3 regions of the Pantoea sp. X-Soil-YNGN-785 genome follow, and region 3 is predicted to be linked to each of the others. Evidence: predicted binding sites of a transcription regulator. Region 3 holds the regulator's gene; each other region holds the start of a gene.

Region 1 (4,542 bases), 1.2 Mb from region 3:
AAATCCAGAAGCGCCACACCGGTCTGCCGGTGATTATCCTGACGGCGCACGGCTCCATTCCGGACGCGGTCTCTGCCACGCAGCAGGGCGTCTTCAGCTTCCTGACCAAGCCGGTGGACAAAGATGCGCTCTATAAAGCCATTGATGAGGCGCTGGCACAGCAGGCGCCGGTCAGCGATGACCGCTGGCGCGAAGCGATTGTCACCCGCAGCCCGCTGATGTTGAAGCTGCTGGAGCAGGCGCACATGGTGGCGCAGTCCGACGTCAGCGTGCTGATTAACGGTCAGAGCGGCACCGGTAAAGAGATGCTGGCGCAGGCAATTCACGCCGCCAGCCCGCGTAACGGCAAGCCGTTTGTCGCCATTAACTGTGGCGCACTGCCGGAGCAGCTGCTGGAATCAGAGCTGTTCGGTCACGCTAAAGGGGCGTTTACCGGCGCGGTCAGTGCCCGTGACGGTTTGTTTAAAACCGCTGGCGGCGGCACGCTGTTCCTGGATGAGATTGGCGATATGCCGCAACCGCTGCAGGTGAAATTGCTGCGGGTGCTGCAGGAGCGTAAGGTCAGGCCGCTGGGTAGCGATCACGATATTGAGATCGACGTGCGCATCATTTCAGCTACCCATCGCGATCTGCCAAAGGCGATGGAGAAGAAGGAATTCCGTGAGGATCTCTTCTATCGTCTGAATGTGGTGAATCTGAAGATTCCGGCGCTGCATCAGCGCACCGAAGATATCCCGCTGCTGGCTAATCATCTGTTACGTCAGGCGGCAGAAAGGCATAAACCGCAGATTCGCAGTTTTTCTGTCGATGCGATGAAGCGTCTGATGGCGGCCAGCTGGCCGGGCAACGTGCGTCAGCTGGTGAACGTGATTGAGCAATGCGTGGCACTGAGTTCATCGCCGGTGATTAGCGATGCGCTGGTGGAGCAGGCCTTAAGCGGCGAGAACAGCGCGTTGCCGACCTTTGCTGAGGCGCGCAATCAGTTTGAGCTGAACTATCTGCGTAAGCTGTTGCAGATGACCAAAGGCAATGTGACCAACGCCGCACGTCTGGCCGGGCGTAATCGCACGGAGTTCTATAAGCTGCTGTCCCGGCATGAACTGGACGCCAGTGATTTCAAAGAGTAGCGGGGGCGGCGAAGTGATACCGGGAGGTTGACTGATCAGGCCCGACGCAGAATGGCTGCAGTCAGCACAATCTGACAGCGCTTGCGGCAACCTGAAGAAACCCGGATATTACCGCCCGACAGCGCCAGTAACATTTATACTTGATAAACCCTCTGACCATGGAGGGAGTGAAAAAGGGTCTGACATGAAAAAGATTGATGCGATTATCAAACCATTCAAACTCGATGATGTTCGTGAAGCCTTAGCGGAAGTGGGCATCACCGGGATGACCGTGAGTGAAGTAAAGGGCTTTGGTCGCCAGAAAGGGCACACTGAGCTGTACCGCGGCGCAGAGTATATGGTCGATTTTTTACCTAAAGTGAAAATCGAGATGGTGGTGGGCGACGATATCGTTGATACCTGCGTCGAGACCATTATGCGCACGGCGCAGACCGGCAAAATCGGTGATGGTAAGATCTTCGTCTTCGACGTGGCGCGCGTAGTGCGTATCCGTACGGGTGAAGAGGATGAAGAGGCGATCTGATAACCTCTTTATCAGCATAAAGAAGCCCGCGCTGCGGGCTTTTTTTATGCTGGGACTTGGTGAGGTTGGCTTTGAAACCGAGCCCGCTCCGGGAACACGGTCAGATCGGAAAGACGCAAAACCCGCCATCCATGGCACGCTCGGCCCGCGACGTCCTGTCGCGGGACGCTTTCCTCCTCTGCCCGTGTTCCCTTCGCTTTAGACTTATGTGCGGCTGCCTGGTTTACATTGGATTTGTTGGCAATTTAAACACGCGCTGCGAGCTTTTTTTATGGCTCAATCACATACCTTTGTGCGGACCAAAGAGTTCGTAATGGATGTGTGAATCTGCCACACCGGCATCACGCAGTTGCGCTACCACATGTTGCATAAAAGGCAGCGGGCCACAGAGATAGAAGTGGGTGTCAGGTAAGGTGAGCCGAGCTGAAAGCGCGGTGATATCCATCAGACCCTGCGCGTCATAGCGACCGGCATCTTCAGCCGCGGGATCGCGGTACCAGACATGACTGACGAAATCGGCGAGCTGTGCGCCTGTGTCACGAACTTCCGCGCTAAACGCATGCTGTTTACCGTTCTCTGCGGCGTGCAGCCAGCTGACCGGCGCGCGGTGCTGGCTTGCTGCCAGCGCATGGAGCATCGCCAGCATCGGCGTCTGACCCACGCCTGCGGAAATCAGCGCGACTGGCGTGACAGGATCGACCTCAAGGAAGAAGTCGCCGTGCGGTGCGGCGAGCATCAGTTCATCACCCACCTTGCCATTCTGATGCAGCCAGCCGGAGACGGTGCCCTGCGCTTCACGTTTCACCGCGATGCGATACGCTTTGCCATTGCTGAGATGCGTCAGCGAGTACTGACGAATCTGGTGATGTTCGAAGCTGGCAGGCTGCAGGTGGACTGTCAGATACTGACCGGGCTTAAAGGCGGCGACCGGGCCGCCATCTACCGGCGTAAAGGTAAAGCTTTTAATCACATCGCTCTGCTGCGCAATTGCGCTGATGCGAAACGCCCGGGTGCCGCGCCAGCCGCCGGTTTGCTGCTCCGTGGCCTGATAAATTTCCTCTTCGCGATTGATGAATACGCTCGCCAGTACGCCGTAGGCTTTGCCCCATGCCGCCAGCGCCTCTTCGCCTGGATCCAGCAGCTCTTTAATGGTTGCCAGCAGATTTTCACCGACGATGGCGTACTGCGCAGGCTGGATATTCAGGCTGGTATGTTTCTGCGCAATCTTTTCCACCGCAGGCAGCAGCGCCGCCAGATTCTCCAGATTCGCGCCATAGGCACAGATGGCGTTGAACAGCGCTTCACGCTGATCGCCGTTGCGCTGGTTGTTCATGTTGAAGACGTTTTTGAGTTCCGGATGCTGCGACAGCATGCGGTCATAGAAGTGGGCCGTAAGCTTTGGGCCGCAGGCAGCGATGGCAGGCAGGGTCGATTTAACGGTAGCGATGGTGTGGGCATCAAGCATGGAATTAGCCTCTCAGATAAACATGTATTTTAAATGCATCTTATGGCCGCTCCGTCTACGGTGTAAATAACCCAATGAACTTTCTGGTTGTCTGAGTGGCAACTTTTTAGTGCATCATGAAAAACCTTCGTCACAGTCTGAAGAAAAATCGTGGCGTCTGAACGGGGTAAAAAGGTGTAAAAATGCCGAGCCAGCAGCCAGCCAATCGTTTGCGTAAAAAGAGGCGGTTCACCCTACCTTCACCTGTTAAAACGGTTTACACTGTGGGCCTTCGCCCCTGAAGGGGGGTAAATACCGTCAGAAAGTTAGCTGAGTCAGGAGATCCGGATGTTAAAGCGTGATATGAACATTGCCGATTACGATGCCGAGTTGTGGCAGGCAATGGAGCAGGAGACAGTGCGTCAGGAAGAGCACATTGAACTGATTGCTTCTGAAAACTACACCAGCCCGCGTGTTATGCAGGCGCAGGGTTCTCAGCTCACCAATAAATACGCTGAAGGCTATCCGGGCAAACGCTACTACGGCGGCTGTGAGTACGTTGATATCGTTGAGCAACTGGCGATCGACCGTGCAAAAGAACTGTTTGGCGCTGATTACGCTAACGTGCAGCCACACTCTGGTTCCCAGGCTAACTTCGCGGTTTACACCGCGCTGCTGCAGCCGGGCGATACCATCCTCGGGATGAACCTGGCGCACGGTGGACACCTGACTCACGGATCACCGGTTAACCTGTCCGGCAAACTCTATAACGTAGTGGCTTACGGTATCGATGAGACCGGTAAAATCGACTATGACGAACTGGCTGAACTGGCGAAAACCCACAAGCCAAAAATGATCGTTGGCGGGTTCTCTGCGTACTCCGGCGTCTGCGACTGGGCAAAAATGCGCGAAATCGCGGATAGCGTAGGTGCATGGCTGTTTGTCGATATGGCACACGTTGCTGGCCTGATTGCCGCAGAAGTCTATCCAAGCCCGATTCCACATGCGCACATCGTGACCTCCACCACCCACAAAACGCTGGCGGGTCCGCGTGGCGGCATCATTCTGGCGAAAAACGGCGATGAAGATTTCTATAAGAAACTGAACTCTGCTGTCTTCCCTGGCGGCCAGGGCGGTCCACTGATGCACGTTATCGCCGGTAAAGCAGTTGCCTTTAAAGAGGCGATGGAGCCAGAGTTCAAAATCTACCAGCAGCAGGTGGCAAAAAACGCCAAAGCGATGGTAGAAGTGCTGATCGAGCGTGGCTATGACATCGTGTCTGGCGGCACCCATAACCATCTGTTCCTGATCGATCTGGTGAGCAAGAACCTGACCGGTAAAGAAGCCGATGCGGCGCTGGGCCGTGCCAACATCACGGTTAACAAGAACAGCGTGCCAAACGATCCGAAAAGCCCGTTTGTGACGTCCGGTATCCGTATCGGTACACC
Region 2 (4,542 bases), 990 kb from region 3:
TGCGTTTCTACCTCTTCCACCTGCTGCAACACCTGCAGCATGCGCACGCCATAGATCACCCCGCTTGCGCCAGAGATGCCAATGATGAGTCGTTTCATATTCCAACCTTATGTCAGCCAATGCGCCATCATACGCGGCCAGCGGGTTTCTGAAAACAAACAGGGCGGGATTGCTCCCGCCCTGTTCTATGCTGCCCGACTATGGATGGGTATCAGCCTTCGTTGTGCAGCTCAAGATTTTCGACTTCATTCTGGCGCTGAAGCGCTTTGGCATCATCATTACGCAGCGACTCCAGATACTCCAGATACTGCTGGTCGACATCCTTCGTCACGTAAATGCCGTTGAACACCGAGCACTCAAATTGTGCAATGTCCGGATTCTCTTCACGCACCGCTTCGATCAGATCGTCGAGATCCTGGAAAATCAGTGCATCGGCTTTAATCAGCTGGCGAATCTCTTCCACTTCGCGGCCGTGCGCAATCAGTTCCGTGGCGCTCGGCATATCGATGCCGTAGACGTTCGGGAAACGAATTTCCGGTGCCGCTGAGGCCAGGTAAACGCGTTTTGCACCCGCTTCACGTGCCATCTCAATAATCTGCTCTGAAGTCGTACCGCGCACGATAGAGTCATCCACCAGCAGCACGTTTTTATCACGGAATTCAGCGCGGTTCGCGTTGAGCTTACGGCGTACCGCGCTGCGACGTAACTGCTGTCCCGGCATGATAAAGGTACGGCCAACGTAGCGGTTTTTCACGAAGCCCTGACGATAAGGCTTGTCGAGAATACGGGCGATTTCCAGCGCGATATCGGTGGAGGTTTCCGGAATCGGAATCACGACATCAATATCCAGATCTTCCCATTCGCGGGCAATTTTCTCGCCCAGCTTGGTGCCCATGCGGACACGGGCGCTGTAGACGGAGATTTTGTCCAGGAAGGAATCCGGACGCGCAAAGTAGACATACTCGAACAGGCACGGATTGCTTTTCGGGTTTTCAGCACACTGGCGGGTCGAAAGCTGGCCGGCTTCAGTGACATAAACTGCTTCACCCGGTGCAACGTCACGGATGAATTCAAAGCCCAGCGTATCCAGCGCGACACTCTCAGAGGCGACCATATATTCGGTGCGGCCATCGGCGATAACGCGCTTGCCCAGCACCAGCGGACGGATGCCGTTAGGGTCGCGGAAGGCCACCATGCCGTGGCCGATAATCATCGCTACGACGGCGTAGGCACCGCGAACCTGCTGATGTACCGCAGCCACCGCAGCAAAAATGTTGTCAGCTTCCAGCGGATCGTTTTGAAAACGATCTAACTCCTGCGCAAAGATATTCAGCAGGATTTCAGAATCTGAAGTGGTATTAACGTGACGGCGACCCTTTTCAAACAGGTGCTTACGCAGCACATGGGCGTTGGTCAGGTTACCGTTGTGCGCCAGGGTGATGCCATACGGGGAGTTTACATAGAATGGCTGCGCTTCAGAGGCACTGGAGCTGCCCGCGGTGGGATAACGCGCGTGACCGATCCCCATATTGCCCTGCAGTCGCTGCATGTGGCGTGCTTCGAAAACGTCGCTGACCAGGCCGTTTGCCTTTCGCAGGCGAAAACATTTCAGCGCATCGATAGTACAAATGCCTGCGGCATCCTGCCCGCGGTGCTGGAGCACCGTTAACGCGTCATAGATCGACTGGTTGACCGGCATGAAACCGGTGATACCGACAATACCGCACATGTTGTCATTTCCTCATTTAGCCGCACACCCGGTCACATCACCGGGGTAAAAAACTCGACGTGCTTTTCAGGTAATCAAAGAACCACCTGATGATATAACTGAACTCGGGAATGAGTTGAGACTGTTGCCAGTCCGGACTTTTGGAAAAGCCAGTGAATGTATCAAGGAAGAACAGCAAAGCGGCTACGATCAGCACACCACGCAACGCCCCGAAACAGACGCCCAACACCCGGTCGGTTCCCGACAGGCCGGTTTTTTCCACCAGCGTGCCGATAACGTAGTTCACAATGGCGCCCACAATCAGGGTCGCCACAAACAGCACACCGATGGCAATACCGTTACGAACCAGTTCGTCGTCAAAACCTGTAAACCAGACTGCAAGGTAGGCGTAGTAATGACTGGCGACAAAAAACGCGCATCCCCAGGTAACGAGAGATAAGGCTTCCCGGACAAACCCACGAACCAGGCTGACCAGAGCCGAAAAACCAACTACCGCAATAATGACGTAATCAATCCAGATCATGAACTCTTCCAGCGCCAGTGCAATTGCACCCCTGCATCCAGTTCGGGGCGCATTCTAACAGAAAAAGAAAACGTTTGCGTAGCGGTTTTCTTTTTCTGCATCCATAAAAAAGGCGATGAAAAAAACCGCAATCGCCCGGGTGATTCTCAGCCGGACAGGCCGTTGAAAATCGTCACTATTTTATGCGGCAGTGCGCGTTAAGCGTACTGCCTGCCCGGCAAAAGACGCTGCCTGTTACTGCTATCGGCAGCGCCAATCATCGCGCTAACGGGCGCTGTACGGCTTAACGACACCGCCCAGTCCTGAGATGCTTTTCAGTTCACCCACCGCGCCTTGCATTTTAGCTTTCGAAGCATCAGGGCCAACGTAGATACGGGTAATCTGCCCCTGAACCGGCGTTGACGGCACGGTAAAGGCGCGATAGCCCGACAGCCGCAACTGCGCGACAATCTCATTTACTTTGCTGGCGTTCTTCAGCGCACCTAACTGCACCACATAAGCCTGCCCCGCCGGAGCCGTGGTCTCTGCCGCTTTTGGCGCTTCTTCCTGCTTCGGCTGCTCAACCGCTTTAGGTTGCTCAACCGGCTTCGGTTTAGGCTGCTCCACGACTTTTGGCTTCTGCTGTTCAACCGGCTTCTGCTTAGGCTGCTCGGTGGCCTTCGGTTTCTGCTGCTCTGCCGCTTTCGGCTTCGTCACCGTCTGCGCAGGCACAGACTGATGAACCGGCGGCGGCGAGACCACGACCGGATCGCTCTCTTCATCCGGCTGCGTCCGTCCCTGCTCCGCCGTGGCGTTGGTTTTACCATTGCCATTGCTGCTATTGACGGCACTGCCTGCGCCTTCCGGCGGCTGAGCGGGCAGCGACTGGGTTACCGGCGGCACCATTTCGCTGTCCTGCTGATCGTCAGGTTTCGGCACCAGCGGAATGGCGGCGAACTCCTCTTTGTAATGCTTTTTCTGACCATCCAGCAGCCCTGGCAGCACAATCACGCCAACGGCGACCAGAATAACGGTGCCGACTAAACGGTTCTGAAACTTACTTGCCACGTCCTTTCTCCGTTTCAATCGATTCCATGACCTGTGCCACCGTGTGGAATGAACCACAGACCAGCACAGTGTCCTGCGGCGCAGCCCGCTCGCGCGCCTGCTGCCAGGCGAGTTCAACCGAATCAAAGGCCTCGCCCTGCGGCAGCGCATCCAGCAGCTGCTCTGCACTGGCACCGCGCGGACCGTCAAGCGGTGCACAATACCAGGCATCAACCATTGGAGCCAATGCCGCGAGCGTTCCGGCGATATCTTTATCATGCAACATGCCCACCACGGCATGCACTTTGCCGCGTTTCGGCAGCGCCGCCAGACGCGACGCCAGATAGCCTGCCGCGTGCGGGTTATGAGCGACATCCAGAATCACGCGCGGTGATTCACTTATCGTCTGGAATCGCCCTGGCAGCATCGCCAGCGGCAGGCTGGCGCGAATCTGCATCTCACTGACCTCAAGCCCTGAGACCCGCAGCGCCACCAGCGCGGTCGCCGCGTTAGGCAGCGGCACCTGAGGCAGTGGCAGATCGTTCAGCTCGCCCTGCGCATCACGCAGCGACCAGCTTTCGGCCTGGGCATGCCAGGACCAGTCGCGGTTGCGCTGTAACAGCTGAGCGCCTTTTTCCTGCGCGACCACAGCGATGCTGTGTGGCATATCGGGTTCACCGACGACTGCCGGTTTCCCTGCCCGGAAGACACCCGCTTTCTCGCGCCCGATGCTTTCGCGATCCGGGCCCAGCCAGTCGGTGTGATCCAGCGCAATGCTGGTGACCACGGCGACATCGGCATCCACAATGTTGGTGGCATCCAGTCGTCCGCCGAGGCCGACTTCGAGGATCACGACATCCAGTTGCGCCTGGCGGAACAGATTCAGCGCGGAGAGCGTGCCGAATTCGAAGTAGGTCAGCGAAATATCAGCCCGTCCGGCTTCAATCTCCGCAAAGCTGGCGCAGTGCTGCGCTTCACTCAGCTCCTTGCCCTGGACCCGGACGCGTTCGGTATAACGCACCAGATGCGGCGAGCTGTAGACGCCAACGCGGTAACCCGCAGCGATCAGCAGCGTTTCCAGGGTGCGACAGGTGGTGCCTTTGCCATTAGTTCCGGCCACGGTAAAGACAAACGGAGCGGGTTTCAGCAGGTCGAGACGAAGTGCTACCTGACGAATACGGTCCAGACCCAGTTCGATGGCCTGAGTATGCAGGTGCTCAAGATAATAAAGCCACGTGGCCAAAGGCGACGTGGCTTGAGGAAG
Region 3 (4,542 bases):
TAATCCGCTGCGCGGCGCGGTGAGTGAATATGAGGCGCTGCACGCCATTTTCAAAATGGTGCGCAAGGGCATTAAAGATAGCGGCTGCAATCGCGCCATTATGGTGGCGCACAATGCCACGTTTGATCTGAACTTTATGTCAGCGGCAGCAGAACGTGCCAGCCTGAAGCGCAATCCGTTTCACCCGTTTGCCACCTTTGATACCGCAGCGCTGAGCGGACTGGTGCTGGGTCAGACGGTGCTGGCGAAAGCCTGTATTGCGGCGGGAATGGAGTTTGACAGTACGCAGGCGCATTCAGCGCTCTATGACACTCAGCAGACGGCGACACTGTTCTGCGAGCTGGTGAACCGCTGGAAACGGTTAGGTGGCTGGCCTCTGCCCTTCGCCGGGGGCGACGCAGACGCCACGACATCCGCATAAGGGATGCCACAATGAAAGAGGCCGACATAATGTCGGCCTTTTTTTATTCTGCTTCTTTAAATTTTTCTGCGGTCTCTTTGATCAGCGACTGCAGTTCACCACGCTGTAACATCTCGACGATGATGTCGCATCCACCAACCAGTTCACCATCCACCCATAGCTGCGGGAAGGTCGGCCAGTTAGCGTATTTCGGCAGCTCAGCACGAATGTCCGGGTTCTGCAGAATATCCACGTAAGCAAAACGCTCACCGCAGGCTGACAGCGCCTGCACCGCCTGTGCAGAGAAACCGCAGCTTGGCAGTTTCGGGGAACCTTTCATGTACAGCAGGATCGGGTTTTCTGCGATCTGGCGCTGAATTTTTTCTACAGTACTCATAATTGCCTTCCTTAATTCGTTACTTCGTGTTTGTTTATTGTAGCGACTTCACAGCGTGACTGAAAATGAGATTTTGCTCCCTGCCCGATTAAATGACCATCATTGTTAAGTCCCGTGCGCAGGACATTTAACTTCAGGTATTAACAGCTGGTAACAGTTTAATAATTCGTAATAATTCCGTTGGTATAACATGCTGAAAATGTTCATTTTCAGTGCAATCACGTGGGCTGCAAAGATTAACATTAAAAGGCATTACAGTTTTTAAGCGAACTGGACTAGAATGGCCTGGGCACTGATCCTGGATCAGATTAATCTCAACTTTGTCGCGGTGCGTAGTGGCCCTGACAACTTAACTAATTAATGGACTATGCGTTTAATCATTACGCTTTTTATGCTGGCCTTTGCGCAACTGTTTTTCAACATCGCCGCTGCGTCGCCTCACGCGCCGGTGAACGTCAATACGCATAAAGCAGAGAAAAAGAGTGCGCGCGACGATGAACGCCGCAAGCGTCGCCCGGTAAAAACGGTGACGAAAAAAACTCGTCTCAGCCCTGACCAAAAACTTAAAACGAAAAAACAGAAAAAAGTCGAACTCACTGCTAATCAGACGCCTGCTAAGAAGACCTCGCTCAAAACCGCCCGTATCAGCAAAAGCAAAGAAAAAAATAAAGAGAAGAAACGCTATGGGCATCAGCGCCAGCTGAAAACCGCTGAGGTCACCACCCGCGAGCCAGGCACGATTAAAATGAGCAAATCCCACCGCCAGCGCTATCAGAAGGCGCGTGAGACTGCAATGACCAAGCTGATGGGGCAGTTGGGTAAACCCTATCAGTGGGGCGGCACCTCTCCACATACCGGTTTCGATTGCAGCGGTCTGGTCTGGTATGCCTATAAAGACCTGGTGAAATTTAAGATCCCGCGTACCGCTAACGAGATGTATCACCTGCGTGACGCCGCGCCGATCAAGCGTGAGTCGCTGGAGAAAGGCGATCTGGTCTTCTTCCGTATTAATGGCCGCGGCACAGCGGACCACGTCGGCGTTTATTTGGGCGATGGCAAGTTTATTCAGTCGCCACGTACCGGCAAAGATATTCAGATCAGTGCATTAGGGGAAGATTACTGGCAGCGCCACTATATTGGTGCCCGTCGGGTGATGACGCCGAAAACGATACGCTGAGCAGCAGAACAGTCAGAAAAAAGCCGGGATAATCCCGGCTTTTTTTATTAGTGCAGAATGGCAGTAAAACTAAAGGCCACAATCATCAGCAGACAGCCGACAGTGGTCATCAAAGCCAGTTTCAAATCGGTACTCATTGCTTGCTCCTTAGTCACACACTTTGCAGGGATATGGCATTTTCCCACAGGGTCCGGTAAAAATCTCGTTTTATCCGTTCAGCCTTGTTAGAATCCCGCCTTTGTTGCGCAACGCGCGCAACCCTGATTCCGTTTGCGCATCTTTTCTGGCGTTTTTTCTCCGCCAGCGGCCTGTTTACCGGCCAGAAAAGCCGCATTTTTGCGGAAAAAACCCTGAGCAGACGCAAACGTTTAACATTACGCTTATCATAGAGTTAGGTAAGCACTGGAGTCCGATTTTCATGGCAACAATTAAAGATGTGGCGAAACGCGCTGGCGTCTCAACGACCACCGTTTCGCACGTCATCAATAAAACCCGCTTTGTCGCTGAAGAAACACGCGAGGCGGTCTGGCAGGCAATTAAGGAACTGCACTACTCGCCAAGTGCTGTGGCGCGCAGCCTGAAAGTAAACCACACCAAAACGCTGGGCCTGCTTGCCACCTCCAGCGAAGCGCCCTATTTCGCTGAAATTATTGAAGCGGTTGAAAACCACTGTTTTGACAAAGGCTATACGCTGATTTTGGGTAATGCGCATAACGATCTCCAAAAACAGCGCGCCTATCTCAGCATGATGGCGCAGAAGCGCGTCGATGGTCTGCTGGTGATGTGCTCTGAGTATCCGGACGATCTGCTGCAGATGCTGGAAGAGAACCGCAATATCCCGATGGTGGTGATGGACTGGGGCGAATCGCGCGCCGACTTTACTGATACAGTTCTCGATAACGCCTTCCAGGGCGGCTATCTGGCGGGACGTTATCTGATTGAACGCGGACACCGTGATATTGGTGCTATCCCCGGTCAGATGGAGCGCAATACCGGCGGCGGACGCCATGCCGGTTTTCTGAAGGCGCTGGAAGAAGCGGGTATTCAGCCGCGTGCCGAGTGGATTGTACAGGGTGACTTTGAGCCGGAGTCAGGCTATCAGGCGATGCAGCAGATCCTGTCACAGAAACAACGCCCTACGGCGGTGTTCTGCGGCGGTGACATCATGGCGATGGGGGCCATTTGCGCCGCCGACGAGATGGGTTTGCGCGTACCGCAGGATATTTCGATCATCGGCTATGACAATGTGCGCAACGCCCGCTATTTCGCCCCTGCCCTGACCACGGTGCATCAGCCAAAAGCCCAGCTGGGTGAGAAAGCGCTGGATATGCTGCTTGACCGCATCACCAGTAAGCGCGAAGTGTCACAAACGATTGAAGTCCATCCGACGCTGATTGAGCGCCGTTCAGTGGCAGATGGTCCGTTCCGCGACTATCGCCGCTAATCCTCGCTTAACCACTCCTGATTAAGCGTTTGCGCATCACCCAGATAGCTGAGCAACCAGCCTGTCGCCGGTGATGCGCGATCTTCTGCCCAGCTGACGCAACAGGGGCTATCCGGAAATGCCACCGGCAGCGTCAGTTCGACCAGCTCGCCGCTGTCGAGCAGTGGTCTGGCCAGATGACCCGGCACCATCGCCACACACAAGCCTGCCTGCACGCACTCCAGTCCGGTTTGCCACTCCGGCACCACCAGCCTGCGCTGGTTATCCAGCGTCCATGTCATACGACGCGGCAGTGCGCGTGATGTATCTTCCAGCACCAGTGACGGCCAGCTACGCAGCGTGTCATCATCGATCTGGTTCGCCTGAGTCAGAGGATGATCGGGCGCGACCACGCAGCGCCAGTTGAGCGTACCCATATCTCGAAATGCAAACCGTCCGCCTACCGGAATCGCCTGGGTGGCCCCAATCGCAACTTCCACCCGACCGTCGGCCAGTGCATCCCAGACGCCGTTAAAGACTTCATAGCTGATGATCAGTTCCATATCGGGGAAGTGGCGATAGAAGTCTTTGACCAGCTGCCGGGTGCGTTGAGGTTTGGCGATGCGGTCAACGGCAATGCTGAGCTGCCCGCGCCAGCCGTTGGCCAGCTGCTGACACTGACGCCGGGTGGCAAGCATTTTTTTGATGACGCTGCGCCCTTCCCGAACAAAATGTTCGCCTGCTGGCGTCAGCACCACTTCGCGATGCTGGCGTTCGAACAGCGGCACTGCCAGCCAGTTCTCCAGCTGACGCACCGTGTAGCTGATGGCAGAGGGCACCCGATGCAGCTCCTGAGCAGCGGCGCTGAAGCTGCCCCCGCGGGCGACCGCGTCAACGACCTCTAATGCATATTCTGACCACATAATCTGCCTTCAAAAATTTTAACAGCAATCGGCAAATATTACCGTTTCACAGCGGCAAACGCACCTTTTACACTCTGCCGCGTTCATCCTGCAAAAATGAGAATGAGATGTTGTCGAATAAAGGATTTATGCCCTACCTTGCCCTGCTGAGCATGCTCGGCTTTTTAGCCACAGATATGTACCTGCCCGCCTTTGGTGCGATGCAGCAAACGTTTAATACCT

What was found. Region 3 encodes PurR, which represses purine synthesis genes. Its sites were predicted from a motif close to CANGCAAACGTTTGCNTG; they were not measured.
Region 1: a site for PurR is predicted at 3,314-3,331, ahead of glyA (serine hydroxymethyltransferase). Genes of this name have one in related genera too.
Region 2: a site for PurR is predicted at 2,316-2,333, ahead of cvpA (colicin V production protein). Genes of this name have one in related genera too.

What each region holds. Positions count from the first base shown of each region.
Region 1 covers NZ_AP035942.1:2,990,741-2,995,282, reverse strand. Annotated here, with positions in the region: gene glrR (two-component system response regulator GlrR) at 1-1,127, shown strand, start outside; gene glnB (nitrogen regulatory protein P-II) at 1,312-1,650, shown strand; gene hmpA (NO-inducible flavohemoprotein) at 1,931-3,115, opposite strand; gene glyA (serine hydroxymethyltransferase) at 3,443-4,542, shown strand, end outside.
Region 2 covers NZ_AP035942.1:2,805,855-2,810,396, forward strand. Annotated here, with positions in the region: gene AC6I8E_RS12920 (UbiX family flavin prenyltransferase) at 1-98, opposite strand, end outside; gene purF (amidophosphoribosyltransferase) at 212-1,729, opposite strand; gene cvpA (colicin V production protein) at 1,767-2,252, opposite strand; gene dedD (cell division protein DedD) at 2,517-3,299, opposite strand; gene folC (bifunctional tetrahydrofolate synthase/dihydrofolate synthase) at 3,289-4,542, opposite strand, start outside.
Region 3 covers NZ_AP035942.1:1,817,980-1,822,521, reverse strand. Annotated here, with positions in the region: gene rnt (ribonuclease T) at 1-421, shown strand, start outside; gene AC6I8E_RS08435 (Grx4 family monothiol glutaredoxin) at 465-800, opposite strand; gene AC6I8E_RS08430 (C40 family peptidase) at 1,165-1,974, shown strand; gene cydH (cytochrome bd-I oxidase subunit CydH) at 2,022-2,111, opposite strand; gene purR (HTH-type transcriptional repressor PurR) at 2,393-3,418, shown strand; gene punR (DNA-binding transcriptional activator PunR) at 3,415-4,320, opposite strand; gene punC (purine nucleoside transporter PunC) at 4,428-4,542, shown strand, end outside.